3 regions of the Paenibacillus sp. FSL M7-0134 genome follow, and region 3 is predicted to be linked to each of the others. Evidence: riboswitches for the same ligand, from Rfam matches in the RefSeq annotation. Region 3 holds a riboswitch; each other region holds the start of a gene.

Region 1 (10,217 bases), on a different contig from region 3:
CAGGCTATGTTAAAACAAGCTTGACACCAGGCTCCCTCGTCGTGACGGAATACCTGCAAAAAGCCGGATTAATCGGACCGCTCGAAGCCCTCGGCTTCCATGTAGCAGGTTACGGCTGCGCAACCTGTATCGGTAACTCCGGCCCACTTCCTGACGAAGTGAGTCAAGCCATCACAGACAATGATTTGACGGTTGGCGCAGTCATTTCCGGCAACCGGAACTTTGAAGGTCGTGTGCATGCGCAAGTAAAAGCCAACTATCTCGGCTCACCGCCACTGGTTGTCGCTTATGCGCTGGCAGGCACAGTGAACATTGATTTGGTGAATGATCCGCTCGGTTACGATCAGGACAATCAGCCTGTCTACCTGAAAGATATCTGGCCAACCTCCGAGGAGATCAAGGAAGCCATCAGCCTGTCTCTCAGCCCGGATATGTTCCGTCGTAAATATGAGAATGTATTTACTGCCAACGAAAAATGGAACTCCATTCCGGTTCCTGAAGGCGAACTATATGAATGGGATGAAAAATCAACTTATATTCAAAATCCACCATTCTTTGAAAAACTTCAGGATGGCGTGCAGGATATCAAGGAAATCCGTAATGCCCGTGTGCTTGCCCTGTTGAATGATTCGGTCACAACCGACCATATCTCACCAGCAGGCAACATTTCTCCTTCCAGCCCGGCAGGACTGTACTTGAAGGAGCATGGCGTGGAACGCAAGTACTTCAACTCCTACGGCTCCCGTCGCGGTAACCACGAGGTCATGATGCGCGGTACATTCGCCAACATCCGTATCCGCAACAATGTGGCTCCAGGTACTGAAGGCGGCGTGACCAAATACTTGCCAACGGATGAGGAAATGTCCATCTATGATGCATCCATGAAATATCAGGCAGCCGATCAAAACCTGATCGTCATTGCTGGTAAGGAATACGGCACAGGCAGTTCCCGTGACTGGGCGGCCAAAGGTACGCTTTTGCTGGGTGTTAAGGCTGTCATTGCCGAAAGCTTCGAGCGGATTCACCGCAGTAACCTGGTCGGCATGGGTGTACTGCCTCTGCAATTCCAGGAAGGCTATGGCTGGTCCAGCTTGGGTCTGAACGGTCGTGAAACGTTTGACATTCTTGGCATCGACAATGACGTGAAGCCTGGTCAAGAGCTTACGGTTGTGGCTAAACGCGAGGATGGCACGAAGTTCGAATTCCCGGTAATTGCCCGTCTGGACAGCACTGTCGATATCGACTACTACCACAACGGTGGTATTCTGCAAACCGTATTGCGTCAAATGATCGAAAGCTAAGTTTATGAACTTCATATGTGAAGAACCCCCGTTTTGCAGATAAAGCTGCAATCGGGGGTATTTTTTTATTTATATAAACCGAACTTAAGAGTTACCTATAGCGCCACTGCGCAGTCGGATGGTGCTTCGCTTGTACAGCACCATTCCGCCTACTCCGTTTTGATGTTCATTTTTCAAGTTCATCTTATTTATATAAAACAAAAAAAGTCGATCCCTCAGGACCGACTTCTAGCCACGTTCTCTTATAACCCTACCTTCGCACGCGAGTTACTTCGAAATATCCAAAAAGCCCTCTCCGAACACGTCCCGCACGTCATGAATGGTGATAAATGCTGCTGTGTCGATGGCTTTCACTATCTTTTTAAGCGCTGACACCTCTTGTTTACTAATGACGATATACAGCACTTCTTTTGGATTTTTAGTGTAATATCCGTGGCCTGACAGGACGGTAACTCCACGATCCATTTTCGTGATGACCATCTCGGCAATTTTATCTTGGTGCTCCGAAATGATCATGACCGCTTTTTTAGGGTTTAGTCCTTCGATCATGAAGTCCATCACCTTCGTACCAACGTACAAAATAACGATAGTTAGCATCAATTTTTCTGGACCAATAATAAAATAGGAAGAGAACGCGACAATCAAATCAAAAAACAGCAGGCCATAGCTGATATTCCAATCCAGATACTTGTTGGCAATTCGGGCTAAAATGACCGTTCCCGCCGTAGTGCCACCTACACGTACAATTAAGCCAATGCCGACCCCCACCAAAACTCCGGCAAATACAGCATTAATCGTCGGCTCATGCGAATCAATCCGCCAGTTGACCGTTAAATGTAGAAACAGCGAGTTAAAAGCGACCGCAATTATAGTGTACAGGGTCGTTCTCTTGTCCAAAAATTTATATCCGACAATCAACAGCAAGCCATTGATCACCAGATTGACGATCGAGGGAGACCACTGAAACAGGTAGTACAAAATGATCGTAACCCCTGTAACGCCCCCCTCACCAAACTCATTCGGGATCACAAACAGATTAACAGCTAGCGCGAAAAAAAACGCACCCAGAATAATAAATGCGATATCTGCAATACTTTTTTTCATATATGCTCTAATCCTTTCTCTAACATTTCAAAGGATGAATCGCCAGATGGATTGGCTGACTCTTGTTGCCAAAATACGCTGACAACCAGTTCATGGTATCTACTACCAAACATAAAGTCAATACAACTTTGACACTTTAATTCGCCACCAGACTGCCTCAATCCTGACTTGGATTCCGCAAAATTCTCCTTTTACAAGGTTATTCGACAAAATAACACAATCCCGACTACTAAACTAAGAAAACGGGCCTCTAGCCCTTGTTTTAGACCTAGGCACATTTTCCTCTAAAACGACCATCCTCCTAATCGACATTTTGGACACATATGACCATCTTCCTGTTTTATGTCAAAAGCGTTTTACTTTGAAAAAATGTGGGTATAATGATTGAAACATTACCAAGCAACCTACATAGCATCACGACATCAAGTACATACAAATAGTCCTATACAGACGTCCTAAGCAACTCAATCTGAATTTGACAATATGGAATTGGAGGAATGACCTACATGAATACAATGAACTTAACCGTCCACACCCTGATGCCCTTTCACCACCAATACCAACGTGCCAACGCGGTGAGTATGCAGAAGAAAGAAGATAGCTCGGAGAAGAAGCTCAGCTTTCAGGACATTTTGAATGAAAAAATGGGTAAAAAATAAGGCGCCGTTTATCCGGTTGCAAGATCCCGCTTTACATAAGCTAAAAAGCCGTAGTTCCCTACATCGACTGTAGAGAACCACGGCTTTTTTAATTCATTTTTCCTAAACTCACACGTTCGTTTTACTGACCTCCATCCCGATACTGCTCTGCCTTCTCACGCATCCCGGCAGCTACTGCTTCTTGAGTGTTCAGCCCCTTATCCGCTGCATAAGCGCGAATGTCCTGCGTAATGCGCATACTACAAAATTTGGGACCACACATCGAGCAGAAATGTGCTTCCTTGGCGCCCTCTGCCGGTAGCGTTTCATCATGGTAGGACAAGGCCCGCTCGGGATCAAGCGACAGATTGAACTGGTCCCGCCACCGGAACTCAAAGCGTGCCTTGGACAAAGCATCATCCCGCTGCTGTGCCCGTGGATGACCCTTCGCCAGATCGGCAGCATGTGCCGCAATTTTGTAGGTAATGACACCCTCACGGACATCATCCTTATTGGGCAGACCCAAATGCTCCTTAGGCGTAACATAACACAGCATGGACGTCCCGAACCAACCGATCATCGCCGCCCCGATGGCTGAGGTAATATGATCATATCCGGGGGCAATATCCGTCGTGAGCGGTCCCAAGGTATAGAAAGGAGCTTCCTTACAAATCTCCATTTGTAAATCCACATTCTCTTTGATTTTATGCATAGGGACATGTCCTGGCCCTTCAATCATGACCTGAACATCATGCTTCCAGGCGATTTGCGTTAGCTCGCCCAACGTTTCCAGCTCTGCAAACTGTGCTTCATCATTCGCATCATAGATGCTACCCGGACGTAGACCATCCCCGAGAGAAAAGGCCACATCATAGGCTTTCATAATTTCGCAGATTTCTTCAAAATGCGTATACAAAAAATTCTCCTGATGGTGCGCAAGGCACCAGGCTGCCATGATCGACCCACCACGGGATACAATTCCCGTCATTCTATTCGCCGTCATCGGTATATACCTCAGCAATACACCCGCATGAATTGTAAAATAGTCCACTCCCTGCTCCGCCTGCTCAATCAGCGTATCGCGATACAGCTCCCACGTCAGCGCTTCTGCTTCGCCGTTCACCTTTTCAAGTGCCTGATACAGCGGTACAGTCCCAATCGGTACAGGAGAATTCCGAATGATCCATTCACGTGTTGTATGGATATTACGGCCTGTGGACAGGTCCATAACTGTATCCGAGCCCCAACGCACAGCCCAGGTCATTTTCTCCACTTCCTCCTCGATGGAGGAGGTAACCGCAGAATTACCAATGTTCGCATTGATCTTCACGTGAAAATGACGCCCAATGACCATTGGCTCACTTTCCGAGTGATTGATATTCGAAGGCAAAATGGCTCGTCCAGCCGCCAACTCCTGCCGTACAAACTCAGGCTCCACCCCTTCGCGGATCGCCGCAAATTCCATTTCAGGCGTAATGATCCCTTGCCGCGCATAATGCATTTGCGTCACTGTACGACCTTGCGAAGCACGAAGCGGACGGTTGGTCACGCCGGGAAATTCAACTGTCTCCCGTTTGGAGCCAGGTTTCAGTCCATTATCCTCCGGTTTGACGGCGCGTCCCTCGTAAGCCTCCACATCGCCCCGTTCCAGGGCCCAAGCTCGCCGTAATGGAGGCAGGCCCTGACGGATATCGACCTGATAGGCTTCGTCGGTCATGGGACCGCTCGTATCGTACACACGCAATGGCTCATGATGCTCCGTGCCCTGCGGCGTATGTGTAGGATGAAGAGCAATTTCCCGCTCTGGCACGGCAATGTCCGGCCGTGAGCCTTGAATATATACCTTACGGCTCCCTGGAAAGGGCGTTACCCCTCTGGCTTGCTCCCCGTTTGTCTTCTCTACCTCAACTTCTTTTGTTCCTACCAATCTTACTTCTGTTGATTTCAATTCTGTTCCTTTTGTTCCTTCTACTTCTGTCGGCTTCATTGTCCATTCCTCCCGTTTCGATGAAATGACACACCGATCCGGAACCATTCCCAGGGTGGCGCTGATCTATGCAAAAAAGCCGGTTCCCTAGGGAACCGGCTAATCTAACGAGGCAGCTATCCAGACAGTACGCATGTGGAATAATCCTATTCCAATGCGCCACTGTAGACAGCAGCCGCGTATACATTTCAATGGCCGATTACTTCCCTACGCTGGTATGATCCAGATCAGGTGCAAAGGGTCCGGAATCTTGCACGATTCCATCTCAGCCCGGCATTACAGGCTCCCCCAGTAACTGTGATACTTCTATTCACATGAGGCGGCTATAACAGATATCCCGCCATCCTTACCAGACTACTTTAAATTTATGGCTTTGGCAACCCTTCTAGGTTCCCTTTACCAAGGAGACGCTCCCCATCAAATCACTTTGCTTGCTTCAACTGTGCTCATTCTTGTTACGGAAGCATAAGTCCCATTTCCTTCGCCGCTTCAATCAAAATCGGAGCAAAGTCATGTAGCGTCTCGGGTGCAAGCCGACTGACCGGACCGGATACAGATAAAGCCGCAGTGACCTGTCCCTTCCGGTTTACAATTGGGGCAGCCACAGCAGCAGCCCCTGGCTCCCGTTCTTCATAGCTGGTCGCATAGCCCTTCTCGCGAATGTCCTGCAGCTGGGCTTTATAGACCTCCGGGTCTACTGAGGACGGCCATTCATCCCCGCTTAGCAGGGCTTCCAGCTCCTGCGGCGGCATAAAGGCTGCCAGCACTTTGCTGGAGGCCCCTACAGCCAGCGGCATACGCGCACCTACAGGCGCAACCCTGCGGATCGCCTGATTGCTCTGCACGGCTTGTATGCGAATACGCATGCTGCCGTCCCGTAAGTACAAGCTGACCGTCTCGCCCAGACGATCACGTAGTCCTTCCATTGCAGGCTGTAACAACACCGCCGGCTCGTCGCTTTGGGACAAGTGCGTGGATAGCTCCCAAATGCGGAAGCCAAGTCGATATTTTTCCGTTTCGGCATTCCGAACGACAAAGCCCCGATCCTCCAACGTAGTCAGCAGCCGATGAACCGTGCTTTTATGTAGACCAATTTTGGAGGCAATCTCCGTCAGGCCAAGATCCGAATCTGCGGTAAAACACAGCAGTATATCAAGTGCACGCTCTACAGCGCGAACGGTTAATTTACGGTCTTCCATCGTGAACCGCTCCTCTTGTATCCATATTCGTTTCACACTATGAAACATGGTTACATAAATTATATAGAATAGTCGCGGCTACTGTAAACCGATGTTTTTGTGACAACCATATTACAGAACGAGAACAAACATCGACAATTCTTTGCATCATTTTTACTTTTCCGGTTCAGGCGTTGACTTTGGATAATCCCCATCATACGATAATAGGTATCTATACGGATCTACACTACTATTTTCAAGTGGAATTATACCTAAATTCTATGAAACGAAGATCAATTTTATATAAGGAGGCTCTTACATGATTTCGACATCCCAGCGCAACGCTCAGCTACAGACCGCTGTTCAGGAGCCGTCCACCCCACTCTTTAATCCCCGTCTGCTGCGGTTCAAGCACGTTGTGATTGCTCTGCTGCTGTCGGTCGTCTTTTTTCTGTTGTTTTGTTTTATTGCCTTGCATGCTTACATCGCATGGGTACTTACGAATCCCACCGTTGCACCACTGTACTCTAATCCGATGCAGGCCAAAAGCATGCCTTATGAGGAAGTCAGCTTCCCTGCCAAGGATGGTAGCCGCATGGTACAAGGCTGGTATATCCCGGCGGATCAATCGCGGAAAACGATTATTTTCAGTCATGGCTATGGGGCTAACCGCGAAGAAAGCTGGATTCCCATGTATGATCTGGCGCATTATGCCCACAGTTTGAACTTTAATGTGGTCATGTTCGATTATGGATTCGCGTCACAAAACAGCAAAGCAGTCGCAACCGGAGGCAAAGCAGAATCCCAACAGCTCCTCGGAGCAATTCAGCTTGCGAAGCAACGCGGCTCGTCGGAGATTATCGTATGGGGCTTCTCCATGGGGGCAGGAACCGCTCTTCAGGCGGGCTTGCAAACCAAGGATGTGGACGCAATGATTTTGGACAGCACCTTCCTGCTGGAGCCAGATACGCTGTACCATAACATTCACAATCAAATTAATCTGCCAAGACATCCGTCTTTGGAAATTCTGGAGTTGCTGTTTCCAGTCTTGAACGGAACCAGCTTGCATCAAATTCCATATCAGGAAGTTAAAAAGGAAAACTATCCGTTCCCGATCATGTTTGTGCATGGTACACAGGATGAAAAAGCTCCTTATCCTATTGCGGAAAAGCTCGCTGCCAATCAAACCAACCCGCTTTCCAGTGTATGGATTGTTAAAAACGGGATACATGAGCTTATTTTCAGAGAGCACCCTCGTGAATATTTGCGACGGGTATCGACGTTTCTAAGCAGTGTACAGGAGCTGGAGGACAAGAAAACCATCGCTGATGCCCACAAACAAACGACTACGAAGTAAATTTTTCGAAGAACTGTATTCTATTCTTCGCCTGGAAGAAGCCTGCCTATGGACACTTAACCCGTGCCGTAGCTGGGCTTCTTTTTCGTTTTCCATGGGTATTCATTGTTTTACGTAACAGATGTGACCGGATTAAGGGAGTTCATAGACATATTCCTGATGAGACAGCGAATATACTGGGTACGTATGCATCCAGGGCAGATCTGCCAGATCCGCCGGATAGCCATAGTAGGATACGGGAGGTAAAAAAACGATGCTGAGTACTTATGGGTCTTTCCTGCCCTTACGTGTGCTGGAGGAAATTCGGCATTGGAAGCAGCAGGAAAGTTGGCATGTGGAAGTGATTAAATCCGCTACCGAGGGATTGGAGCCAACTTATGTACGGTTGCTGGATGATTGGCGGACTGTATTCGAACAGACGGAACGCACCGCCATAGAGTTGCTGGAAGAGCAACGGAGCGCACTCGATCCGGCAGATCAGGCGTGGCATCAGGAATGGAAACAGATGTCGGCTGCTCCACAAGCACATACACACGAATTCACTGAACATTCAAAACAGTCAAGGGGATTAGACGCATCATCATCTGTAAAGATGCCATTGTCAGAGTCAGCCTTAAACTCTCAGCCTGACTCACAAGAATTAAATCGTCGACTGGACGATTTGCTGCAAACCGCAAACCGTCAGTCACAGGAGTATGTACGACAGCTCGGTCTGCTGAGCGAGCACAGTCATGCATTGCGTCAGCAGCCAAAATCCGCCGGAGTTGTATTACACGCGGCACATGAAAGCCAATATTTCCTAATCTCGACAACCGCCTTTCAAGAACCTGGCTCCATCGCAAGGGCTGCTAGGTTGTATCATGTAGCGGCAGAGGGTGAGAATTACCCAGAGGAAGCGTTTCGAGAACGGCAGGCAGGCATAAGGGGAGAAGGCGCATGGACGACTAAAAGCGTCAAGTCCAGCCAGGCACAACCTTCGGCAACGGAAAAAACCTCAATCGGCCGCTCGGTTCCTATTGGGGGACATCGGCTACCGCCGCTCCCTTACCCCTATAATGCGCTTGAACCGTATATTGATGAGAAAACGATGCGTATTCACCATGATAAGCATCATTTGAGCTATGTGAATGACCTGAATAAAGCGGAAAAGAAGCTGGAAGAAGCCCGAAAAACAGGTGATTTTGACCTCGTAAAACATTGGGAACGAGAACTGGCATTCAACGGCGCAGGCCATTATCTGCATACTCTTTTTTGGACGATCATGAGTCCTAAAGGTGGTGGAAACCCAAGCGGACCGCTGGCTGAACAGATTAAAAAGGATTTTGGCAGCTACGATGCGTTCAAAAAGCAATTCAGCTCGGCAGCCGAAAAGGTCGAGGGTGGCGGCTGGGCTATCCTGGTATGGAGTCCACGCGCGGGCCGGCTTGAAATTTTGCAGGCCGAAAAGCACCAGAATCTGACTCAATGGGAGTCCATTCCGCTGCTGGCGATAGATGTATGGGAACATGCATATTACTTAAAGCATCAAAATGAGCGTAACAAATACATTGAGGATTGGTGGCATGTCGTTAACTGGCCTGAAGTGGAAGCGCGCTACGATCAAGCCTCCAAACTGAGATGGCAACCCTTCTAAGCTTCTAAGCTAAAGAAAAACTACACCTGCAAATCGTATCGCTCTCTGAGCGCTGCCATTTGTTCGGTCAATCCTTCCAGTTGTACCAACCAGCCATCGGCAGGTAAAATGGCTGTCCGGCTCTCAACGACACGGCGCAGAGATGCCGTGTACGCCTCAACAGACGGCACTCCAGCCAGCTCTGCCAGGCTACCCATCGTTGCTGGATTCACCCGGGGGTAATCCTGCTGCTGCACGCCTGCCGATGTGTCCCCGGCTGCCTCTGTATAGAAATGCTGCACCGCCTGTGCACGCTCTGCACCGCTGCCCTCAATCATCACGAAGGCTGTGATGATATACGCCTTGGCTTGGCGCCGCTGTGCAATGCCGCAAAACTTGCGGCCCCGGACGCTGACATCGTAATCCCCGGGACAGAAGGACCCGAGGATTTCTCCGGTCTGCGCCTCGCCAGACCACGGAACCAGCGCATCGGCAATTAGCGCTGCCATGAGCCGAAAATCCTCATGCAGGCTGATGGCCCGCTGTGGATTCGGCAGGATTAAGGACAGGTTCAGTACCCCTCTGTCCAGCATGACGGCTGCTCCACCCGAGGGGCGTACGCATACCGAGGTTCCCGTGTTGCGCACTCGTTCCATCGCCTGTGGGGCGTAGGGAAGCCTGCGGTCCCGGTGACCGATCACAAGCGCTGACGGATGCCGCCATAGATGCAAAATGGGTGTAGCTCCTTTCCCTACTTGCCGACAAGCCAGCTCCTCCCAAGCCAGCGGAGACAAAACATCCTCCTGAGTGGCCGCGAGTGGCGCTTCAAACCACTGTAACTCAGGCAAAGCTGTTGTTTTTTCCGTTGATCTATGTACATTCTCCATACGTTATCCCCTATCTATAAAAATAACTGTTATCCATAGGCAAATCGTAATTTTAAGGCAGCTATCCCGTCGTCTCTATTTCTGATGTTAACAAAAAAAGGTGGCTACGCCTATGCGTAAACCACCCTTTTTTTGTTCATCACATAAACGTCT
Region 2 (10,217 bases), on a different contig from region 3:
TTGGTGCAAGTCGCGAACCAATTCATCCAATCGTTCCTGACGGCGTGCCAATACAGCTACATACGCGCCTCGCTTTGCCAGTTTTTTGGCAATCGATGCCCCAATGCCGCTGCTTGCGCCTGTTACCAAAGCTACTTTCCCGGCCAGGCTTTCCTTCGCTTTCCAGGATAATCTCAATTCATCCAATATCATGTTATACCCTCCCCAAGCTTATTTGGTTAAAAGCACACGATGAACACCCTGGCTGCCTCCAGGAGCTGTACCTATATATAAATATCCGTCATGGTTTACAGCCGTGGTTACCCCATAAAGCGAGCCTTCAGGATCATGCCAGCTTCCGATGAGTTTACCCTGCGGATTAAGCTCCACAGCAAGCCCATGCTTCACAGGTGCGCTTGCACCGCTGAGCAGCGATTGAGGCAATTTGGCCATCATTCCAGCCAGCCATGGGCTTCCATGCATCTGATCTACAAAGGGAATACGTGTTGTGAAGAGACCGACCCAGAAATGGCCTTGATCATCACGCGTAATGTTATCCGGAAAACCGGCGAGATTATCCGCAAAAATATCCGAAGTTCCCTTCTTCGGCCCTTTGAGCCAATATCGGGTCAATTGGTAGTGATACGACTCTGCCACAAGCACAAAATCTTCGTCCGCAGACAAGGCAACCCCGTTCGCAAAATAAAGGCCTTCCAACAGAACTGTCGTCTGCTTGGTCGCCGGATCATATTTCAGCAAACGTCCATGTGGCTTGTTCTCGGCGATTTCTTTGAAGACTACACTGCCATAATTGGAGGTGTCAGAAAAATAAATGGTACCATCTTTGGCAATATCCAGCTCGTTGGCCAAATAGATCGGTGTGCCGTCGACTTGATTGGCCAACACCGTCACGTTTCCGGAAGGATCTACCGACAGCAGCCCCTTCTTAACATCCGTAACGATCAGATTTCCACTTGCGTCAAACATAAGTCCATTGGGCGTTCCTTTGGTATCTGCATATAGCTGGGCCTTTTGCGGATTGCCCTTTGTATCAAAGGCAACCTTATAAATTTTCCCGTCGGAGTCTCCCGTATATAAATTTCCTTCCTTGTCAAAGGTGATAAATTCCGGAAACTTAGGGGCAATTGTAACAAGCTCTGCGGAGCTGAGTTTGTTGTTTTGTTGCCATGGACCCGCTTGTTCAAAAGAGGGGGCCGAAGGTGCAAGCCATTTTGCAGGCTGGACAGGGGAAGGGATGAGCATAAAAATAACCATTCCCAGAAGGATTACCGCCAACAGCGATAATCCGGTTCTGCGTACCCATTTACGCGGTTTCTTAGTCTTTCTTCCTTGAGAATCTTTGACAGATAAATCGGGTTTACTGGGCATTAGAGTGCCTCCTATGTGATGTGAATAATATTTCAGCATTTTGCATAATTCGATTCCCAACGCTCGAAAGTACACTATATAGACGAACTAAACCGTTTCGATCTATATATTGCTGATTTGAAATCGCTCTTGGGATTTATGCAAAATGCTCATTTATATTTGAACGACGATTTTACCGAAATACTGTTTTCCTTCAGCCAAAAGTGCGAAGGCTTCGCCGATTCGGCTGAGCGGGAATACCCGGTCAATGACAGGATGTAAACGATGGCGGGAAATGGCACGATTCATGTTTTCGAAATGTTCCCGGTTACCGACTTGGCTGCCGCGAATCGTCGCAGCCTTCTGCAAAATGCTGGTGACATCAAACTCAGGAATAGTCAAGCCCGATAAGAAGCCGACCATGTTCACAGTCCCTCCGGTACGAAGTGCATTGATGGATTGCGCCATTGTTGCCGCTCCCCCTACATCCAGGACATGGTCGACTCCGCCGTCTGTCAGCTCCAGAACCACCTTATCCCACTCGGGAACTTCCGAATAGTTGATTGTCTGCCATGCGCCGAGATCCTTTGCCCGTTCCAGCTTGTCATTGCTGCTCGATGTGATAATTACCCTTGCTCCCGCCATCAGAGAGAATTGAAGCCCAAAGATGGAAACACCGCCTGTTCCTTGCAAGAGCACCGTATCCCCCGCTCGCAGCCCACCGGATTCCATCAGCATGCTCCATGCGGTTAATGCTGCAATCGGCAAGGTGGAAGCCTCCTCCCAAGAAAGGTGATCCGGAATGGCGACGACCCCATCTTCATGCAGAACGATATATTCAGACGCCACTCCACTGAGCGGGCCTCCCAGACTGTCCTTTAAGACCTCCGCTCTCGTGCTCCCGCCAATGAATTTCTGTTGTAAATTTGCCGCTACCCTTTGTCCAATCTGAAATTTTGTCACCCCTTCGCCCACAGCTACAATTTCACCCGCTCCATCGGATAACGGAATGAAGGGAAATTGAATGCCGATCGGCATTAGCCCGTTGATAATCACCAAATCCCGGTAATTCAGGGACGCTGCCCTTATGCGGATCAGAACTTCCAGCCGTCCCGGCACCGGTATGTCAAGTTCCGTCAAGGTTAACTCTTCAAAGCCAAAACCGTCTTTCAGTTGCACTGCTTTCATTTTGGTTGTCCTCCCTGTAATGTTAAACTTTTTACCTAGTATGGATACGGTGTATTACGAAAGAAACACTGTTTCTTATACAATACACTGTATCCAATTGTCTTCAAGACGTCAATCTTTACTTTAAAAATAAAAACGGTCGTAAACTGCCTCCGGGCTTTTAACGTTCCTTACCAAGTAAAATTGGAGACTAAGTGGCTTCGCTTGTCCAGAACTTACTCAGGTGGGCAAGCAGACCAAAAAACGCGAGTTGCAGGGGTGAAATAACCTCTGCAACTCGCGTTTTTTACATTAATGGTGATAAAGCGCTGTCCAATAGAATTGGAATTTGCTTATGCCACAGCCTTATTTAAGCTCCAATTTTTATAAACTACGTCTACTTAAATTTGTTCCTGACTATATTACGCTACTAAGCATAAAATTGGAGGGCGGACCAGGCTCCGGCTTGCCAAACAAATAACCCTGAGCCAGTGACACACCTGCTTCACGACAAAATTCAAAATCCTCCATCTGCTCTACGCCTTCAGCCAACACTTGGCCTCCAAAACGAAAAGCCGATTCTACAATCCCTGTAATTTGCCGCTTCTGATCACTGTTACTATGACAGCCGTCAATTATACTGCGGTCAATTTTAACATAATCCGGCTGAAGGCAATTCATAAGCTCTGTCGTAGAATAACCTGCCCCCACATCGTCCAGGGCTACCGAAACTCCTCGATTGCGATATTGATCAAAGATATGATGCAAAAAATTAAGGTCGTCTATCTCTTCCGTTTCTACGACCTCAAATACAAAATCCTTCGTACTCATGGATAACCGATCAATCGTCTCAAAGGTGTGATTCAAGCAATAAGCCGGATTATAAATGGTGGAAGGGAGAAAGTTAATAAAACGTTTAATTCCCGCCGGAAGGCATGTTGCACTTTTTTCAATAGCGGAAATACGAGCCGAGCGATCCAGATGAGCATGCAAGCCAGCTTCACGGGCGATTTCAAACAGCCGGAAAGGCTGAAAAGGTCTCTCTGCATGTGACGGACGCAGCAAAAACTCAAACCCGATAATATCCAGCTTGTGATCAACAATAGGCTGCATATGGCTGGAAAAACTTTGATCCTTAATAATACTCACGATATCTGGATGTTGCAGTCTGGCTTGCAATTGACTAAATAGAAGCCAGTCCTCATATCCTTCGATATAATGCAAGCCCGTTACCACAACTTGCATATGGTTCAGGTATTCCTGCGGCAGACGAGCCAGTCCGTTAACCAGCTGTTCCAGCTCTGAACGGCTGTCAAAGCGAAACTCTATGCTGCCCTCACGCCCATGTTCCTGCTTCAGTTGTTCCGATAGCATACCCAAACCATCTAATGCTGGAGTAAGCGACACCCTGGAATGCCTAATTCTGAGCAATCCTTGATCCTTAATAGGTAATATGATGCTGCAATTGCTGCATGTCATAATGGTCCTCCTCGGAACAATTTTCCGGTTTTTTCACCATTATATCACAAATAACTAGAACAAAAGCACTATATAATTACGTGTTTTTACAAAAAAGTAGCTTATTCTTAACGACAACTTAGGACTTAAGTACATATTCGACAAAAATCAGAAAACTTTTTGCAATCATGATAAATTCGGGGCTGTTGTTTTTGGCATCAAAAAAAGCAGCAAATCTCTTGGTTAAAGAGACTTGCTGCTTCATTCTGATATTGAGTGGAAACTAAAATCCGAAGTTATTTGGACGCCTTCGGCTTCGTTGTTTTAGCTGGTTTAACAGCTGCAGGTTTGGTCGTTTTAACAGCTGGTTTTGCTGTTGCTTTCGCGGGAGCCACAGCTTCCTTTACAGGAGTGGTTGCTGCACTAGGCTTAGCGCCAGCTTTTAAGCTGTATTTGGCAAAGCCGTCTGCCGCGCTGCTCAAGTATGAAATTTGTTGATTTCCTGCCAGCACGTCTTTGGCATCAGGAGAGGACTCGAAAGTAACCTTTGCCTGACCAAAAGGAGCAATAGACCAATTGCCGTCCGCCGATGGATTAATCGTTCCGTTCGTACGGATATAGTCAATAATGACCTGGCGACTTTCATCCGGTGCTGCCATCACAATTCGTTTGCCATCTGGGTTAGCCAGTTTGGATGAGGAAGCACGATAGTTATTGGTAGCTACGATAAATTTCTGCGCAGGATCAATAGCCTTCCCATTGTATTGCAGATCCTTGATACGATGAGCTGAAGAATCAATAATCGTTCCCTTGGCATCATATCGTGCAGGCTGAGTTACATCAATCTGGTAATTCACACCGTCAATGACATCAAAATTGTAGGTTGGGAAATCTTTGTTGATCAGCGATTGCTCCTCAGTTTGCTTTGGATCAATGCGGTTGAACTGACCTGCAGACCACTCCAGCCATTCCTGAATTTCAGCACCGGTCACTTCTACAGCATGAACCGTGTTCGGATACACATACAGGTCGGACACGTTTTTAATCGCTATCGTACCTTCAGGAATGTTGGTGTAATACTCGGCTCCGTTTCGACCACCGGCCTTGAATGGAGCGCCTGCCGACAATACGGGAAGATTTTCGTATTCGGTCCCTTTAAGATGGTTTTGAACATACCATTTCTGTGCATTCGTCACAATTTGAATGGAAGGGTCATCCTGCACTAATGCAAAATAACTGTTAATCGGTGCAGTCGTTGTTCCAACAGGTTGGCGAACATAATCCAGCGTTCCTTGATGCTCTTCCTTGATCGAATCTGTCAGTTTGTAGTCAGGAGTAAACTGCACAGCCTGGTTAGTGGTACTCACAACCGGACGTACTTCAGACTGAGAGTTAGTTACGTTCCACTCGCGATTTCTCTTTTCCAGGCTCAGGTCAATAATACCCAGCTCCTTGCCCCATGAGGAAGCTTCCACAGCCGGTACGCCGTTAATGGTTCCTTTATCTAGATCTACACCCTTCATTTCTTTAAAATCAGGGCCGGGGAAAGATTTATGAGCATGCCCAAACAGAATAGCGTTAATTCCGTCCACCTGGCTTAAATATTTAACGGCATTCTCCATCATTGGCGTTTGCGGCACATCCTCATAACCTGTGTGCGCAAGCACGACAATAATGTCAGCACCTTCCGTCTTCATTTGAGGAATAAACTTTTTCGCCGTTTCCACAATATCCTTCGTAACGACTTTATCCTTCAAATTGGCTTCATCCCACTGCATAATTTGTGGTGTGACCAAACCGATGACGCCCACTCTAAGGATGTGCTCTTGGCCCTTCTCGTCCGTTACCGTTTTATCAAGAATTCGATAAGGGGTAAAATAATTTTTAGTAGCTTGCCCCCCCTTGTCAACATAAACATTCGCATTTACGTAAGGAAAATCGGCTCCCTTGAGCGATTTCTCCAGAAAATCGAGACCGTAGTTGAATTCGTGGTTACCCACTGTCGCCGCATCATAGCCCATCAAGTTCATCATCTTGTAGACTGGATGGACACCGCCTTCTTTTTCATAGGTTTTGTTTCTGGCCATATAATCGCCTAATGGATTGCCCTGTAACAAATCACCGTTATCGAACAGCATGCTGTTTCTTGTTTCACTACGCGCCTGTTGGATCAAACCAGCTGTGCTAATCAAGCCATATTCGTTGGTTTCTTTGTCTGAATAGTAATCATAGTTCATCAGCGACGCATGAATATCCGTTGTTTCCATGATCCGCAAATTCACCGTAGCGCTATCGCGAGAATCGCTAGCTGCCCAGGATGGAGCGGCCGAAAACACCAGCATGCTACAAGCCACAACTGCTGCTGTAAACCCTTTAAACCAATTTTTACGAAATAACAAAATATACCCCTCCTCATTAAGGTGTATGCCTCATATACATACTTTTGCACATATATGTAAGCCTTGAACCCACCATTTCTATTTTAATCCAACGCCAGATAAAAGAGTAGTCATTTACTTAAATTATTTATGAAAAAATAATTAATTTTCTCAAAAAATAAAAAGCCAGCAAACCTCCTAAAAAACTCGGAGATTCACCGGCTTATCCATTTATATTCGTATTACTTCTTCCAAACCTGGCGCTCAGATTGCTGACCCACATACTCAATGCGTGTCGGATTCACGTCCAGAATGACATAATCGGGATCATCCGGTCCGGAAAACCATTCCTTCAAGGAATCGTTCCACACTTGTTTGCGCAGCCCCTCATCAGTTGTGATCTGGACGGTAGCCTCCACTTCTACGACTTCCTTCGTACCGCCAACTTCATAACCCAGCAGCAGATAAGCATTCGGATTGTCCTTTAGCTCCTCTACTTTATGCGTTTTGCGATCTGTCGCCAGATGAATGTTCATTCCATCGTTAAAAAGGGCCATATAGCGTACTTTCGGTTTGCCACCCTCTACCGTACCTAACGAGCAAAATTTGTTGTTATCCAAAGCCTTCACAATGGCTTGTTCCAGTTGGTTGCGATCCAATGTTTCCGTTTTACCCACAGTACAACAACTCCTTTTCACGAATTAGAATTCTCTACGGCCACGCCATTGGGCACCAGCCCATCTGAACCTACTTGCGTAGCTGTTCTGAAAATAACATGACCGGATCGAATCGAATTGATTCATGCTCATTTTCAGATCAAAGCTCACAGTAAAAGTGTACCCTGTCGTTCGGCAAATGAACCGTCACCTCTCCCTTCATGCTGGACAGACCCGCATTCAAGGCATATAATCGTCGTAGTAAACCCGAATAAATGAACCCATTAAACCATACAATGCCAGGGGTGCTGGAATCGGCCGGCTGAGAGTGTGTCCCAAGACACTGACCCTTACAACCTGATCTGGGTAATGCCAGCGTAGGAATGCTTAAGCAAGATGTGCCTTTTTTACATAGGACCATCCCTTACTTTGGTATATACAAGCGCAAGCGTCCCGGAAACTCGGGGCGCTTTTTTTGTTGAAGATTATGTTGTTGGAAAGATCGCATCCGGCAGATGTTATTTTTAGAAAATGGGTAACTTAAGCTGTCTGATTGGACGGATAACGGGTAATTAAAGGAGAGAACACAACGATGAAGCGCATGAAAATGTTAAGCCTGGGACTGATCAGTCTGTGGCTCATGGCCCTGACCCTGACCGCTTGCGGTGGAAGTCCCCCCACATCCCAAGAAGCGGCTCCCGCTACCGACACTCAAACGTCTACTCCGGCAAAGGGGCTCAAAGATGTTAAAGTCGTGCTCGACTGGACACCCAATACGAATCATACGGGACTCTATGTCGCTAAGGACAAAGGATTTTACGAAAAAGCGGGTTTGAATGTCCAAATTGTTCAACCTGGCTCAGGCGGAGCTGATCAAATGGTTGCTTCTAATGCTGCACCTTTTGGTATCAGCTACCAAGAAGGCGTCACACAGGCTCGTACGCAAGGCGTGCCGCTTGTATCCATCGCTGCGGTGATTCAGCATAATACCTCAGGCTTCGCAGCCCCGGTAGATCGTGGAATTAAGAGCCCGAAAGATTTTGAAGGTAAAAAATACGGCGGTTGGGGCTCTCCCGTAGAAGAAGCGGTCATGAAATCCATCATGGATTCAGACAAAGGCGATGTGAGCAAAGTGAAGATCATCAACATGGGCAATGCAGACTATTTTACAGCCGTGAAGCGGGATATCGACTTTGCCTGGATTTTCTACGCATGGACCGGAATCGAGGCCCAGCTTCGAGGTGAGCCATTGGATATGCTGTATGTAAAAGATTATTCCAAAAGCCTCGATTACTATACACCTGTAATTGTGAGCAACGAACAGACAATAAAAAATGATCCCGAGCTGGTCAAAGCGTTCATGGACGCTACCGCACAAGGCTATGAATACACTATCGCTCATCCGGAAGAAGCCGCAGACATCTTAAGCAAAGCTGTACCGGAGCTGGATAAAAAACTGGTACTTGCCAGCCAAAAATGGCTAAGCCCGCGTTATCAGGACGATGCCGCGCAATGGGGTGTGCAAAAACCGGAGGTATGGCAAAACTATTCGGACTGGATGTACGAACGCAAGCTGCTCAGCAAGCCTTTGGAAGTCGATAAAGCCTTCACAAACGGTTTCCTGCCCAAGCGTTGATCATTTGTTAAAACGCTAAATAAGACTGAACTAGAGAAGTGAACGAAGCGCCACTACGCAGTCGGATGGTGCTTCCCATCGCTGCTGTACCCAGATTTCTTTTATGAATATCCAGAGGTTGAAATCTGGGTACAAAGGCGAACGCTAACGCTTGTACAGCACCATTCCGCCCACTTCGTTCTCGTTCCACTTGGTTTATTCTTTAGTTTCTCATATTATCTAAGCGCTAAGTAGGTGCGCTTGTGTGTTAAAAATGCCACACAAACCAGCTTTAAAAATAGGGTGTTTTTAAGGCGGTTGGCAGCGTAGTGGTTCATTTGAATCTGGAGAAGCGCAGCGATCGTAAGATCAAATGAAACGCGAAGCGGTCTCCCCGCCTTAAACCACCATATTTTTTTAATAACACTCCAAATAAAGGACAGGTGAATTTGCATGGCTAACACACTGCTCAGTATTCAAGTAATCCCTAAAACTCCTAATAACGAGGACTCTTACACGTATGTAGATAAGGCGATCGAGGTCATTCAGCGCTCCGGTGTCAAACATCAGGTGAATCCATTGGATACGACCATGGAGGGCGAGCTCGACGAGTTGCTGAAAGTGGTTAAAGAAATGCACGAGGCTTTGACGGAAGCGGGCAGTCCCAGCGTCATTTCACAGATCAAAATCGCACATAACCCACAAGGCATCAGCATGAACAAGCTGACCGAGAAATATCGCCCATGAATCCGAAAGGCAAGAACGCATCCTGGTGGAAAAGCGTATGGCCGCCCTTTGTGGCGGTCCTCTTCTTTTTAGCGGCCTGGCAGGGGGCGGTTTCCTATTTGCATGTTGAATCCTGGCTGCTGCCTGCTCCATCCCTCATCGTACAAGAGGGCATAGCCCAGACGGCGCTGCTTGGTGCCCATACATGGGCTACGATTCGTCTGACACTTGCGGGATTCGCGATAGGGACAGCAACGGGACTGTTGATCGCCATCGTTCTTCATACGATTCCTTTTCTCAAATCCGCCCTGTATCCGCTGCTTATCCTGAGCCAAAACATTCCAATCATCGCCCTGGGACCGCTGCTCATGGTGTGGTTTGGTTTTGGGGTGCTGCCCAAGCTGATGGTCATTACCCTAGTATGCTTTTTTCCTGTGGCTGTAGCGGCCATGGACGGGCTGACTCGAACAGACCGTACGATGATGAACTATATGCGGATGTCGGGTGCAAGCCGCATGGCTATTTTTATGAAGCTGGAGCTGCCACATTCCCTGCCGCAAGTCTTTTCTGGCGTTAAAATTGCTGCTACCTATAGTGTGATGGGTGCGATCATTGCGGAATGGATCGGAGCTAGTGAAGGAATTGGATATTATATGCTGCTGCAAAAATCGGCCTATCGCACGGACCTCATTTTTGCCGCCATCGGCATTATTGTTGCACTCAGCTTACTCATGTTTGTGGTTATTTTACTACTGGAGAAATGGCTGGTTCGCTGGAAACCCGATCGAGAGTAGCTTCCTCCTTGAATTACATACAGCAAAGAAAGGACGTGGCGCGTATGAGTCTGCATCCGACTGACTTATCATCATA
Region 3 (10,217 bases):
TGTCGTACTCTACTACCGGCTGCTAACCGATCATTTGAGTGAAATGCTGCCCGTAGTCTACACGCCGACCGTAGGAACCGCGATTCAAGAATATAGTCACGAGTACAACCGCCCTGGAGGCATATATTTGTCGATAGATAACCCGAACGGTATTGGACAAGCATTCCATAATTCTGGTTTGAGTGGCCATGATGTGGATCTGATCGTCGTGACAGATTCCGAAAGTATTTTAGGGATTGGTGACTGGGGCGTCGGGGGGATTAACATTGCTATCGGCAAGCTTGCAGTGTATACGGCTGCGGCAGGCATTCATCCTGGGCGGGTGCTGCCAATTGTACTGGATGTAGGCACGAATAATGAAAAGCTGCTGAATGATCCACTGTACATCGGAAACCGCCATAAACGAGTTCGCGGAGAAGCCTATAACCAGTTTATTGATACTTTTATCAGCAAAACGTTAGCGCAATTCCCGAAGGCGCTTTTACATTGGGAAGATGTGGGTAGCGTTAATGCGCGCCATATTATAGGAAAATACGGTCAAAGCATACTCACCTTCAACGATGATATACAAGGTACAGGAGCAGTGACCCTGGCTGCGATTCTTTCGGCGGTGGGTGTCACCAAGACTCCGCTGCGTGAACAAAAAATACTTGTTTTCGGCCCAGGGGCTGCAGGGATCGGTAACGCTGATCAAATTCGGGGCGCTATGATCGAGGATGGCCTTTCCGTAGATGATTCATTCAAGTCCTTTTGGGCCTTTGATTATCGCGGGCTGTTAACGGAAGATATGGAAGACGTATTGGAGTATCAGAAACCGTATGTGCGCAAAAAGGATGAAGTCAGCTCATGGACCCGGTCGGGTGACGGCAAAATACCGCTACTGGAGGTCATCCGTCAGGTGAAGCCTACGATATTGATTGGAACTTCCGGTGTAGCAGGTGCCTTTTCTGAAGAGATCATCAAGGAGATGGCAAAGCATGTAGAACGCCCGATCATTATGCCCATGTCCAATCCTACAAACCTTGCAGAAGCAGTACCCGAGGATTTGATCCGGTGGACAGATGGCAGAGCACTGATCGCAACCGGAAGTCCTTTTGAGCCCGTTACCTATAACGATACAAATTTTGAGATTGGACAGGCGAACAATGCCTTTGTTTTTCCGGGACTGGGTCTGGGTGCGATTGTGGTTAAAGCCAAAAGGATTACCCCTGCGATGTTTACAGCGGCAGCAGTTGCTGTTGCCAATGGTGTAGATTCGAATACGCCTGGCGGTGCGCTACTCCCTCATATCCGAAAATTACGCGAAGTTTCGTACGCTGTTGCGATTGCGGTTGCAAAAGCCGCGATTCAGGATCAGGTAGCGCAGGCGCACATTTCAGATGTGGAACAAGCTATACAAGATGCAATGTGGAAACCGAAATATGCCAAGGTCAAAGCAGTGGAAAGTGTAATTCATCACCCTCACTAAGCCCAAAACACCTAACTAGAGGAAATTTAATATTTTGTACACTATGTTTGACATAGCATATGAACGAATGTACAGTAATAGTCAAAAGAATAGAAGTCCACTAGGGGAGCCACTATGGCTGAGACAAGAGCGTATCTTGGACCCTTTGAACCTGATCTAGTTCGTACTAGCGTAGGAAAGTGGAGCCTTCGTATATAAGGTTTCAAGCGTTTTTTGCGTATTGGGCCTATTGTTGAAGCCGCTCCATTTTTCCGGGGCGGCTTTTTAGCGTTGTTCCGGAATTATATTCTTACAGGACTTCTTGCTCTTCAATTTAATGGAGGTGGGGAAATTGAGTTTTACACAAGAACTCCGTCGGCAGGCGGACGGCATTTTTCAAGCGATTTTTGAGCATCCCTTTGTGAGAGGTATTGCTGAAGGAAGTTTGACAAGGGGACAGCTGATTCACTATGTAAAACAGGACTTTGAATATTTGAACGCCTACATGCGGATATACGGCATCGCAATCTCCAAATGCACGAATCGGGAGGACATGGCTGTATTTAATGAACAAATCTCTTTTATTCTCCACAGCGAGGTTCATCCGCATCAAAATTTCTGTGCTGTCGCAGGGGTGAGCTATGAAGAGTTGCAGGGATATCCGCTCGCTCCGTCGGCTCATCACTATATCCGTCACATGCTGACGGTTGCGCATGAGGGCAGCCTGGGCGAGATCTTGGCTGTGCTGCTGCCATGTATGTGGACGTATGCCGAGATTGGTCGCAGGCTGCTGGATGAAGTAAAGCCGGATGAGTCTCATCCGTTCTATGAATGGATGGGCTTCTATGGAGACCAGCTTGATGATACAACACTCAAGTTCCGAGAACGTGTAGATGCTTGGGCGGAAGGCGCAACGGCTGCTGAGCGAGAGCGGATGATTGAGCATTTTATACTGAGCTGCCAGCTGGAATATAAGTTCTGGGACATGGCCTATAAGCAGGAAGAATGGCCGGTCCAGATACAGGCAGCGGTCTTGGAATAGTCAGCTTGGCAATTCGATGCGTGAAGTACAGTTAATGCCCTGTTGAACCACCAACTATAGAGAGGATAATCATTATGAGTACATGGGAAAAAAGTTATTCGGATCTCCTGACGAAGGTACAAAACAGCAAACCCCTCGTTCACAATATGACCAATGTGGTAGTCACTAACTTTACGGCCAACGGCCTGTATGCATTGGGCGCCTCCCCGGTGATGGCCTATGCACCCGAGGAAGTAGCAGACATGGCAAAAATAGCGGGAGCCGTCGTGTTAAACATCGGTACGCTGAACCGCGAACTGGTGGATGCCATGATCATTGCTGGACAATCGGCGAATGCACACGGTGTTCCGGTCCTGCTAGATCCGGTCGGTGCGGGAGCAACGAGCTTTAGAACTGAGTCGGCACTGCGAATCCTGAGAAAAGTCAAAATCTCATTGGTGCGGGGCAATGCAGCCGAAGTCGCGCATCTTGTTGGAGAAGCGCGTGAGATTAAAGGCGTAGATGCTGGTGACAGTGCTGACAGCGGAAATGTCGATCTGGCAATTCGGGCTGCTCGAACGCTCAATACAATGGTTGTCATTACTGGAAAAGAGGACGTCATCACCGATGGGGCCGAAGTACGAATGATTAGCGGTGGAGACGCGCTGCTCACGAAGGTAACCGGAGCAGGCTGCCTGCTGACCTCTGTGTTAGGTGCCTTTGCAGCTGTTGAACCCAACCTGCTGCTCGCAGGTACAGCAGGCTTGGCATTTTACGGTGCAGCAGCTTCCCGAGCCGCAGCACGTACCGCAGAGCTGGGGCCCGGCAGCTTCCAGATTGCCTTTCTCGACGAGCTCGCCAAACTACATACAGGTTCGCTAGAGGGGCATGTCACTGTCCGTGAAGCCGGAACAACCACAGCAGGTGGTGCGCGATGACAGACGTTCGTGTACCCAGAGCGCTGACGATTGCCGGTTCGGACAGTGGCGGCGGGGCCGGAATTCAAGCCGATCTCAAAACCTTTCAGGAGCTTGGCGTTTACGGCATGTCGGCTATTACGGCCATTACCGTACAGAATACTTTAGGGGTCCACGGCGTATATCCGCTGCCACAGGAAGCAACAGCGGAACAGATCGAAGCTGTAGGATTAGACCTTGGAGTGGATGCCCTGAAGACTGGCATGCTGTTTAATGCGGGCATCATCCGTCTTGTGAGCAAGCAGATTCGAAAGTTCGGCTGGAAAAAGGTTGTCGTCGATCCCGTGATGATTGCCAAGGGAGGCGCAAAGCTGCTGCAGCCAGAAGCGATGCAGGCTCTGAAGGACGACCTGCTCCCCTTGGCCCTGGTCGTTACACCGAATATCCCGGAGGCGGAAGCCCTGACAGGGATCAGTATCCATACGATGGAGGATCGCCGCGAGGCTGCGAGACATATTAGCAGTATGGGATCAAAATTCGTTGTGATCAAGGGTGGCCACGCTGACGAGAGCGAGAGCAGCGAACAGATTGTGGACCTGCTCTTTGACGGAACCGCCTTTACAGAGCTGAGCGGCAAGCGAGTACGGACTGTTCATACACACGGAACAGGATGCACCTTCTCAGCAGCGATTACCGCGGAATTAGGGAAAGGGATGTCTGTACCGGAGGCTATCTCGAATGGCAAAGCCTTCATCCAGGCAGCGATTGAGGAACCTTTGCAGCTTGGACAAGGACATGGACCCACCAATCATTGGGCCTACCGACGTCGTCAGGAGGTGCTGCTATGAGCGGTAGAATGTTGTCAGAGGTGGTGCGCCGCCAGCTACAGATGTACCTGGTGCTTGGAAGCGTGAATTGCCTCGCGGAACCAGGCTGGGTCGTGCAAGAGGCTCTGGCTGGCGGCGCAACCATGGTCCAGTTCCGGGAAAAGGGTCTCGGCGCGTTAACGGGCGTTCCTATGTTCGAACTTGCGTGCCAGCTACAGGAACTGTGCCGTCACGCTGGTGTCCCCTTCATCATCAATGACGATGTGGAGCTGGCTCTTGAACTCGACGCCGACGGTGTTCACATCGGTCAGGACGATGAATCCGCCGAATCCGTCCGCGAGCGAATCGGAAATCGAATTCTAGGCGTCTCTGCCCATACCATTGAGGAAGCACGTCGAGCCATCCTGCAAGGTGCTGATTATCTCGGCGTCGGACCCATCTATCCCACCATCTCGAAAGATGATGCCCATGCCGTACAGGGACCGGCAATTTTATATGAGATGCGTAAAGCGGGAATTGATGTGCCGATTGTTGGGATCGGAGGTATTACAGTGGACCGTGTTGAGGAAGTCGCACGTGCAGGTGCAGATGGTGTGGCGGTGATTTCAGCCGTGACACAGTCAGAACAGGTTAGAGGTGCGGTCAAGGAATTAAAGAAAAATATGGTATCATTTCTCAATGATCCGATCTACATGTTTGATAATGATTCAACAGATCATCCAGCTTTTTAGATTGTTCTATTACTTTGGGATGTGTTAAAAATCCATACTTTTTCTGGACCTGGTACAGTTTCTTCCTAGCTCGTTCGACACAAAGTAAAGTCACACCTTGGTTCATCAGCATGATCCCTCCTATATGTCATATTTTATGACAAAAAGACGTTTTTTGGATTTTCAAATGATGCGCCTAACAAAAAAAGAACATCCCAAAAGTTTGCATAAACAAAGATGTCCCTAAATCCACGTTAAAAGAGCCTCCGTTTCCACTAATTAAGTGGAACAGAGGCCCTTTTCATAAAGAAATCCAATGAATATAGAGCATACATGCCAATTCTGACCTAGAGATTAACCTTATTTTGTTGGCTCTCTAATAGTCGCTGAACTCCCCAAACTTGAACTAGTCGGTGAGAATTGTCTTTGTTTCTAGCCGTTTAAGCACCTCCAATTTGTACGTGAGGCGTTATTCTTTGATTTTGGTTATGCGACTGAACAGGCATTGCTAAAATAAACAAGAAGCTAGCTGCGATGACCAGCAGAATCATTTTTTTCAACATTGTCTAACCACACCTTTTCTAATAGTTTGAAATACTCTTCCCTTGTTTCGGGAAGCGCATGTGCTTGGAAATGTGCAAAAAGCCCTGTACAGTTTATAAAATAAGTCTCATTGTTTAGGAGGTGGGCTTTTACCAGTGCATATATTAAGTGTTTAAAGCCATCATTGTACATTCCCCGCCTTAAATAGTAATAAGCCAGTTCGTAACCAAACCATGCAAAATAATCCGGCATCACTTGTTGGGTGTACATATCAGTAGATTGTGATAGCAGAGCAAAAGAATTAATCTCCACTTCAAAACGTGAAAGGATATCATTGATATCTATTGCATATCGGTTAGCAGCAATCATAACGTTCAGCAACTTGGATAGCTTTTCATTCTCGGTAGTGATTGATGTGGATGCAATATATTCAACATAATGAGGAAGCACATTGGTATCTCCAGATAGGAGTTTATTTACAAACGTATTACCTTCTGCCCAATGCTTGAACAAGTTGACCCAGTGTTGGGTTTCCTGGTCTGTCTCGATCACCCAATCTAAATCAGTGTAGGCGTACGTAAATTGTAATGCTTGCTGATAATCGCCTTGCGCTTCACAGACACTCGCACACAGTAAATCAGCATAGGTAATGTACACAAACATCGGGCGACTCAGCCTCTGTTCAGACTCCTCCCACTCTCGCTTTTTCTGTTGATGTTTCAAAGAATATTGGATCTCCGCTTTGGCTCTCATTTTTCGAGCAGTTGCATCGAGCTTGTCCCATTCACGCAGAGAACGATACACATTCGCCAAATCTTTTAACGCATCGAGTTGATCTATTTCATTCAGACGTTCCACAAAGGGTTCAAATCGTGTAGCCGCCTTGAGATTTCGGATCTGATTGTTCCCTACCTGAATGGTAAACAGACGATACTGACAGACAGCCAAGCGTTCAGAGTGCTGGTACTTCTCGCCTTCCGCAATCCCTTCGTAGAGCAACAATGCAGCATTGTGCTGACCTTGTGCGAATAATTTTTCTGCTGCATCAAATAACTTTGGGGAATATAGAAGATTGTCCATAATATGTCCCACTACAAGCTGGATAGCATCCAACTTGTCCAGTTCCGCACAGCGAAACAACAACGGCTCAATTCGCCTCCAATCCGGGGAACGCTCAATGATGTAGTTATCTATGTATAATTCGTAAAAAAAACCTTCTGGTAGTCCCATAGCCCAAGTGATTCGATCTAACTGATGTATCGCAACAGGACGATGCTTGGCAATCCAATTATTAAGTGTTCTTTGATGAACACCTGAATATTCGGCAAATTGTGCCAGCGTCAAATTATTTTCCCCTAAATAATCCTCTAACTTCGCCAAAATCGTAGGTGTATGTCCCAAGTCATAACCACCCTTCATACAAAAAATCCAAATTTTATACTTTCACCTCAAATTATTCACCAATTATTAACATGTGTCAACATTTTTCTTCCATTATTCCTACTATATAAACTTGAATATGGTAATTAATAACCACTAACATGAAGTTCCTTTTGGAATCAGGTGGTCGCTCGTTCTACTAATTTGAATTCCAGATGATGTATCGTTTCATCCAACCCTTCAAGGGCATTGCAAATCATAATGAACGCATTCTCCGCTTGCTTGTCTATCGGATAATGAATCGTAGTTAAATCAAGCAAATGCGAGATTTCGGTGTTATCAAAGCCTACTACTGCAAAATCGCTTGGTACAGAAACACCGAGTCTCCGTGCTTCAGTCAAAAGACCTGCTGCCAAATAATCGGTAGAACAGGCAAAAGCATCCGGTCTATCTGTTTGTTCTCGTTCTGCCCACCAATGAGCTATTTGTTCACCAGCTTCTATTGAATTTAAATCATAAAAATGCGGGAAGGCCTCAGCATCCAAATCGTATTTTTCGCAAAAGTCATGATAAGCTCGAATGCGTTCTTTTGTGTTCAACCCCCGCATGCTGCCGTACACATTCACAATTTTCCGATATCCTCGGGCGTACAAATGTTCCAACGCCAGCGTATAGCCCTGATACTGATCCATAAATACAGACGGGATTGCCTCAATGTTTACACGCTGCCAGGTCACAATCGGACCATATTTTGTATAATGCTCAATCACACTCCACTCATTAACACGAATCATACAGACCAAGGCGTCCAGTTGCTTTCTCCGCAACATTTCCAGCGCTTCAAGTTCTCGCCCCTTCTCCCCATTCGTAATAAACAGCGCTATATTAAAGCCATGCTCCTGAGCATACATTGTAAATCCACGCACAAATAAACCCAATGAATCATTAAAAGAAAGTGAAATAATCCCTATGAGCTTGGTCATGCCTTTTTTTAAAGATACCGCATTTAGATTAGGAACATAATCCAGTCGGTCTATGACCTCCTGCACACGCTGTCTTGTCGGTTCACTTACATACGGATGGTTGTTAATGACACGGGACACCGTAGCCGAGGATACACCTGCCAGCTTTGCAATTTCATGAATATTCGCCATTTTTCTCACCTCGTTCTTCCTATTTTAGCATGTTCGTGTTTAGCATGTTCGTAGTGCCCGCCCTATAATTGTCACCTTCCCAAAATAAGTTTTTTAAAAGCGCTTGACCTGTAATGCATTACAGGGATTACAGTGAATTTGTGCTTAAGAAAGCGGTTAAAAAAACATACTTAGGAGGCACTAACCATGAAAAAAGGCATAAAGATTGCAACCATTGGCGGAGGTTCCAGTTATACACCAGAATTAGTAGAAGGCTTCATCAAACGTTATGCAGAGCTTCCCATTCGGGAATTGTGGCTGGTAGATATTGAGGCAGGACGTGAAAAACTGGAGATTGTAGGCGCTATGGCCAAACGGATGGTGAAGGCCGCAGGCATTGATTGTGAGGTACATTTGACCCTGGATCGTCGGGAAGCGTTGAAGGACGCCGATTTTGTAACGACCCAATTTCGGGTAGGCTTGCTGGAAGCCCGGATTAAGGATGAAAGTATTCCGTTAAAACATGGCATGATCGGTCAGGAGACCAATGGTGCCGGCGGAATGTTCAAAGCGTTTCGCACCATACCCGTTATCCTCAGTATCGTCGAAGATATGAAAGAACTGTGTCCGAATGCATGGTTGATTAATTTTACCAACCCTGCGGGTATGGTCACCGAAGCTGTGCTTCGTTATGGTCAGTGGGATAAAGTCATTGGATTATGTAATGTTCCAATCGGCGCGATCAAGAGTGCATCGGCTGTGCTGGACAAACCGGAAGAAGAGTTGTTCTTTAAATTTGCAGGGATTAACCACCTTCATTGGCACAAAGTTTATGACAAAACAGGAGCAGAATTAACAGAGCAAGTCATTGAAGGACTGTACGCTCCTGGCGCAAAACCGGAGAAGGTCGTTGAAAATATTAGAAACATGCGCTTCCTGTATGATCAAGTTCGTCAATTGAAAATGCTGCCTTGTCCTTACCATCGGTATTACTATATGACGGATAACATGCTCAAGGAAGAATTAGAGGAAGCCAAAAACGAAGGAACTCGGGGCCAAGTCGTCAAACGTCTGGAAGATAGTCTGTTTGAATTGTATAAAGATCCGAATCTGGATTACAAACCAGAGGAACTATCCAAACGCGGCGGTGCGCATTACAGCGATGCAGCCTGTGAGATCATTAATTCCATTTATAACAACAAAGGCACATTGATGGTGGTTAGTACACGTAACAATGGTGCGATTGATGATGTTCCTTATGATAGCGCCATCGAAGTGACCAGTGTCATTCGCGCCCATGGCGCCGAACCTGTCAACTTTGGCAAATTCCCACCTGCACAGCGGGGCTTGCTGCAAGTGATGAAGGCAATGGAAGAGCTGACGATTGAAGCGGCGGTCACCGGTGACTATGCGACCGCACTGCAAGCCTTCACCCTGAATCCGCTCGTACCAAGCGGGGACATTGCTCAAACCGTACTGGATGAATTGCTGGAAGCACACAAAGAGCATCTACCTCAATTCTTTGCTCATAAGGAGAAGGCGACGGTATAAATTTATAAAACAGATTGTTCATGCTGGACGTATGAAAAAACGGTCGTCTCCCTCATTTCGGTTGGGATCACGGCCGTTTATAATGACATTAACTTTTAAACTTCAAACTTAGTCATCTTAGATATTGTTTCATGGTATCCTTCTAATACATCATTTATGATATCTTTTACACTCTTAATCTCAGTTATTAGTGGTACTATTTGTCCCACCATAACAGCGCCCTTCTCTTCAACGTCGCCTTCCAGCATCGCCTTTTTCAAAGAACTTTCAGCAACTTCTTTTAGTTTTACTGCTGCTTCTTTTTTGCTGTAATTGTTTTCAATTTCCGTCATTTCCTCTGAAAGCTTGTTCTTCAATTGTCTGCATGGCTCATCAGTAGAATATCCTGTTATCACAGTCTCCATGTCACCAGCTTTTAACATGGCATCTTTTACATTTGCATGTACTACTGTTTCCTCTGCGCACATAAAAATGGTTCCCATTTCAATGCCTTCAGCACCAAGAGCGATAGCTGCTGCCATTCCTCTTCCATCTGCAATACCGCCAGAGGCTATCACTGGTACAGATAAGCAGTTCGCTGCTTGTGGAACAAGAACCGTTGTTGCTTCATAAGTAGTATGTCCGCCACCTTCCCAGCCTTTTACAATAACTGCATCAGCCCCCGCTTTCTCCGCAGTCATTGCATCTT

Evidence for each region. Region 3 has a riboswitch for thiamine pyrophosphate ahead of tenA (thiaminase II). Riboswitches for the same ligand answer to the same signal wherever they lie in the genome.
Region 1: linked by a shared signal. The riboswitch ahead of thiC (phosphomethylpyrimidine synthase ThiC) and the one ahead of tenA (thiaminase II) in region 3 are both predicted to bind thiamine pyrophosphate.
Region 2: linked by a shared signal. The riboswitch ahead of NSQ58_RS16010 (ABC transporter substrate-binding protein) and the one ahead of tenA (thiaminase II) in region 3 are both predicted to bind thiamine pyrophosphate.

Annotation. Positions count from the first base shown of each region.
Region 1 is NZ_JBBOXV010000002.1:401,511-411,727, reverse strand. Features, by position in the region: gene acnA (aconitate hydratase AcnA) at 1-1,301, shown strand, start outside; gene NSQ58_RS17565 (YitT family protein) at 1,569-2,405, opposite strand; gene NSQ58_RS17560 (hypothetical protein) at 2,912-3,064, shown strand; gene thiC (phosphomethylpyrimidine synthase ThiC) at 3,186-5,030, opposite strand; TPP riboswitch at 5,218-5,330, opposite strand; gene NSQ58_RS17550 (IclR family transcriptional regulator) at 5,486-6,229, opposite strand; gene NSQ58_RS17545 (alpha/beta hydrolase) at 6,528-7,565, shown strand; gene NSQ58_RS17540 (Fe-Mn family superoxide dismutase) at 7,819-9,198, shown strand; gene NSQ58_RS17535 (lipoate--protein ligase family protein) at 9,219-10,064, opposite strand.
Region 2 is NZ_JBBOXV010000002.1:53,408-63,624, reverse strand. Features, by position in the region: gene NSQ58_RS16040 (SDR family oxidoreductase) at 1-192, opposite strand, end outside; gene NSQ58_RS16035 (SMP-30/gluconolactonase/LRE family protein) at 211-1,368, opposite strand; gene NSQ58_RS16030 (zinc-dependent alcohol dehydrogenase family protein) at 1,522-2,535, opposite strand; gene NSQ58_RS16025 (EAL domain-containing protein) at 2,932-3,993, opposite strand; gene NSQ58_RS16020 (bifunctional 2',3'-cyclic-nucleotide 2'-phosphodiesterase/3'-nucleotidase) at 4,269-6,371, opposite strand; gene NSQ58_RS16015 (pyridoxamine 5'-phosphate oxidase family protein) at 6,593-7,027, opposite strand; TPP riboswitch at 7,298-7,407, shown strand; gene NSQ58_RS16010 (ABC transporter substrate-binding protein) at 7,599-8,642, shown strand; gene NSQ58_RS16005 (hypothetical protein) at 8,650-8,832, opposite strand; gene NSQ58_RS16000 (MTH1187 family thiamine-binding protein) at 9,075-9,368, shown strand; gene NSQ58_RS15995 (ABC transporter permease) at 9,365-10,141, shown strand; gene NSQ58_RS15990 (ABC transporter ATP-binding protein) at 10,186-10,217, shown strand, end outside.
Region 3 is NZ_JBBOXV010000001.1:1,828,256-1,838,472, reverse strand. Features, by position in the region: gene NSQ58_RS08250 (NAD-dependent malic enzyme) at 1-1,468, shown strand, start outside; TPP riboswitch at 1,561-1,663, shown strand; gene tenA (thiaminase II) at 1,800-2,489, shown strand; gene thiM (hydroxyethylthiazole kinase) at 2,564-3,406, shown strand; gene thiD (bifunctional hydroxymethylpyrimidine kinase/phosphomethylpyrimidine kinase) at 3,403-4,233, shown strand; gene thiE (thiamine phosphate synthase) at 4,230-4,943, shown strand; gene NSQ58_RS08225 (aspartyl-phosphate phosphatase Spo0E family protein) at 4,888-5,055, opposite strand; gene NSQ58_RS08220 (helix-turn-helix domain-containing protein) at 5,448-6,866, opposite strand; gene NSQ58_RS08215 (LacI family DNA-binding transcriptional regulator) at 7,025-7,999, opposite strand; gene NSQ58_RS08210 (6-phospho-beta-glucosidase) at 8,186-9,529, shown strand; gene NSQ58_RS08205 (nitronate monooxygenase) at 9,625-10,217, opposite strand, start outside.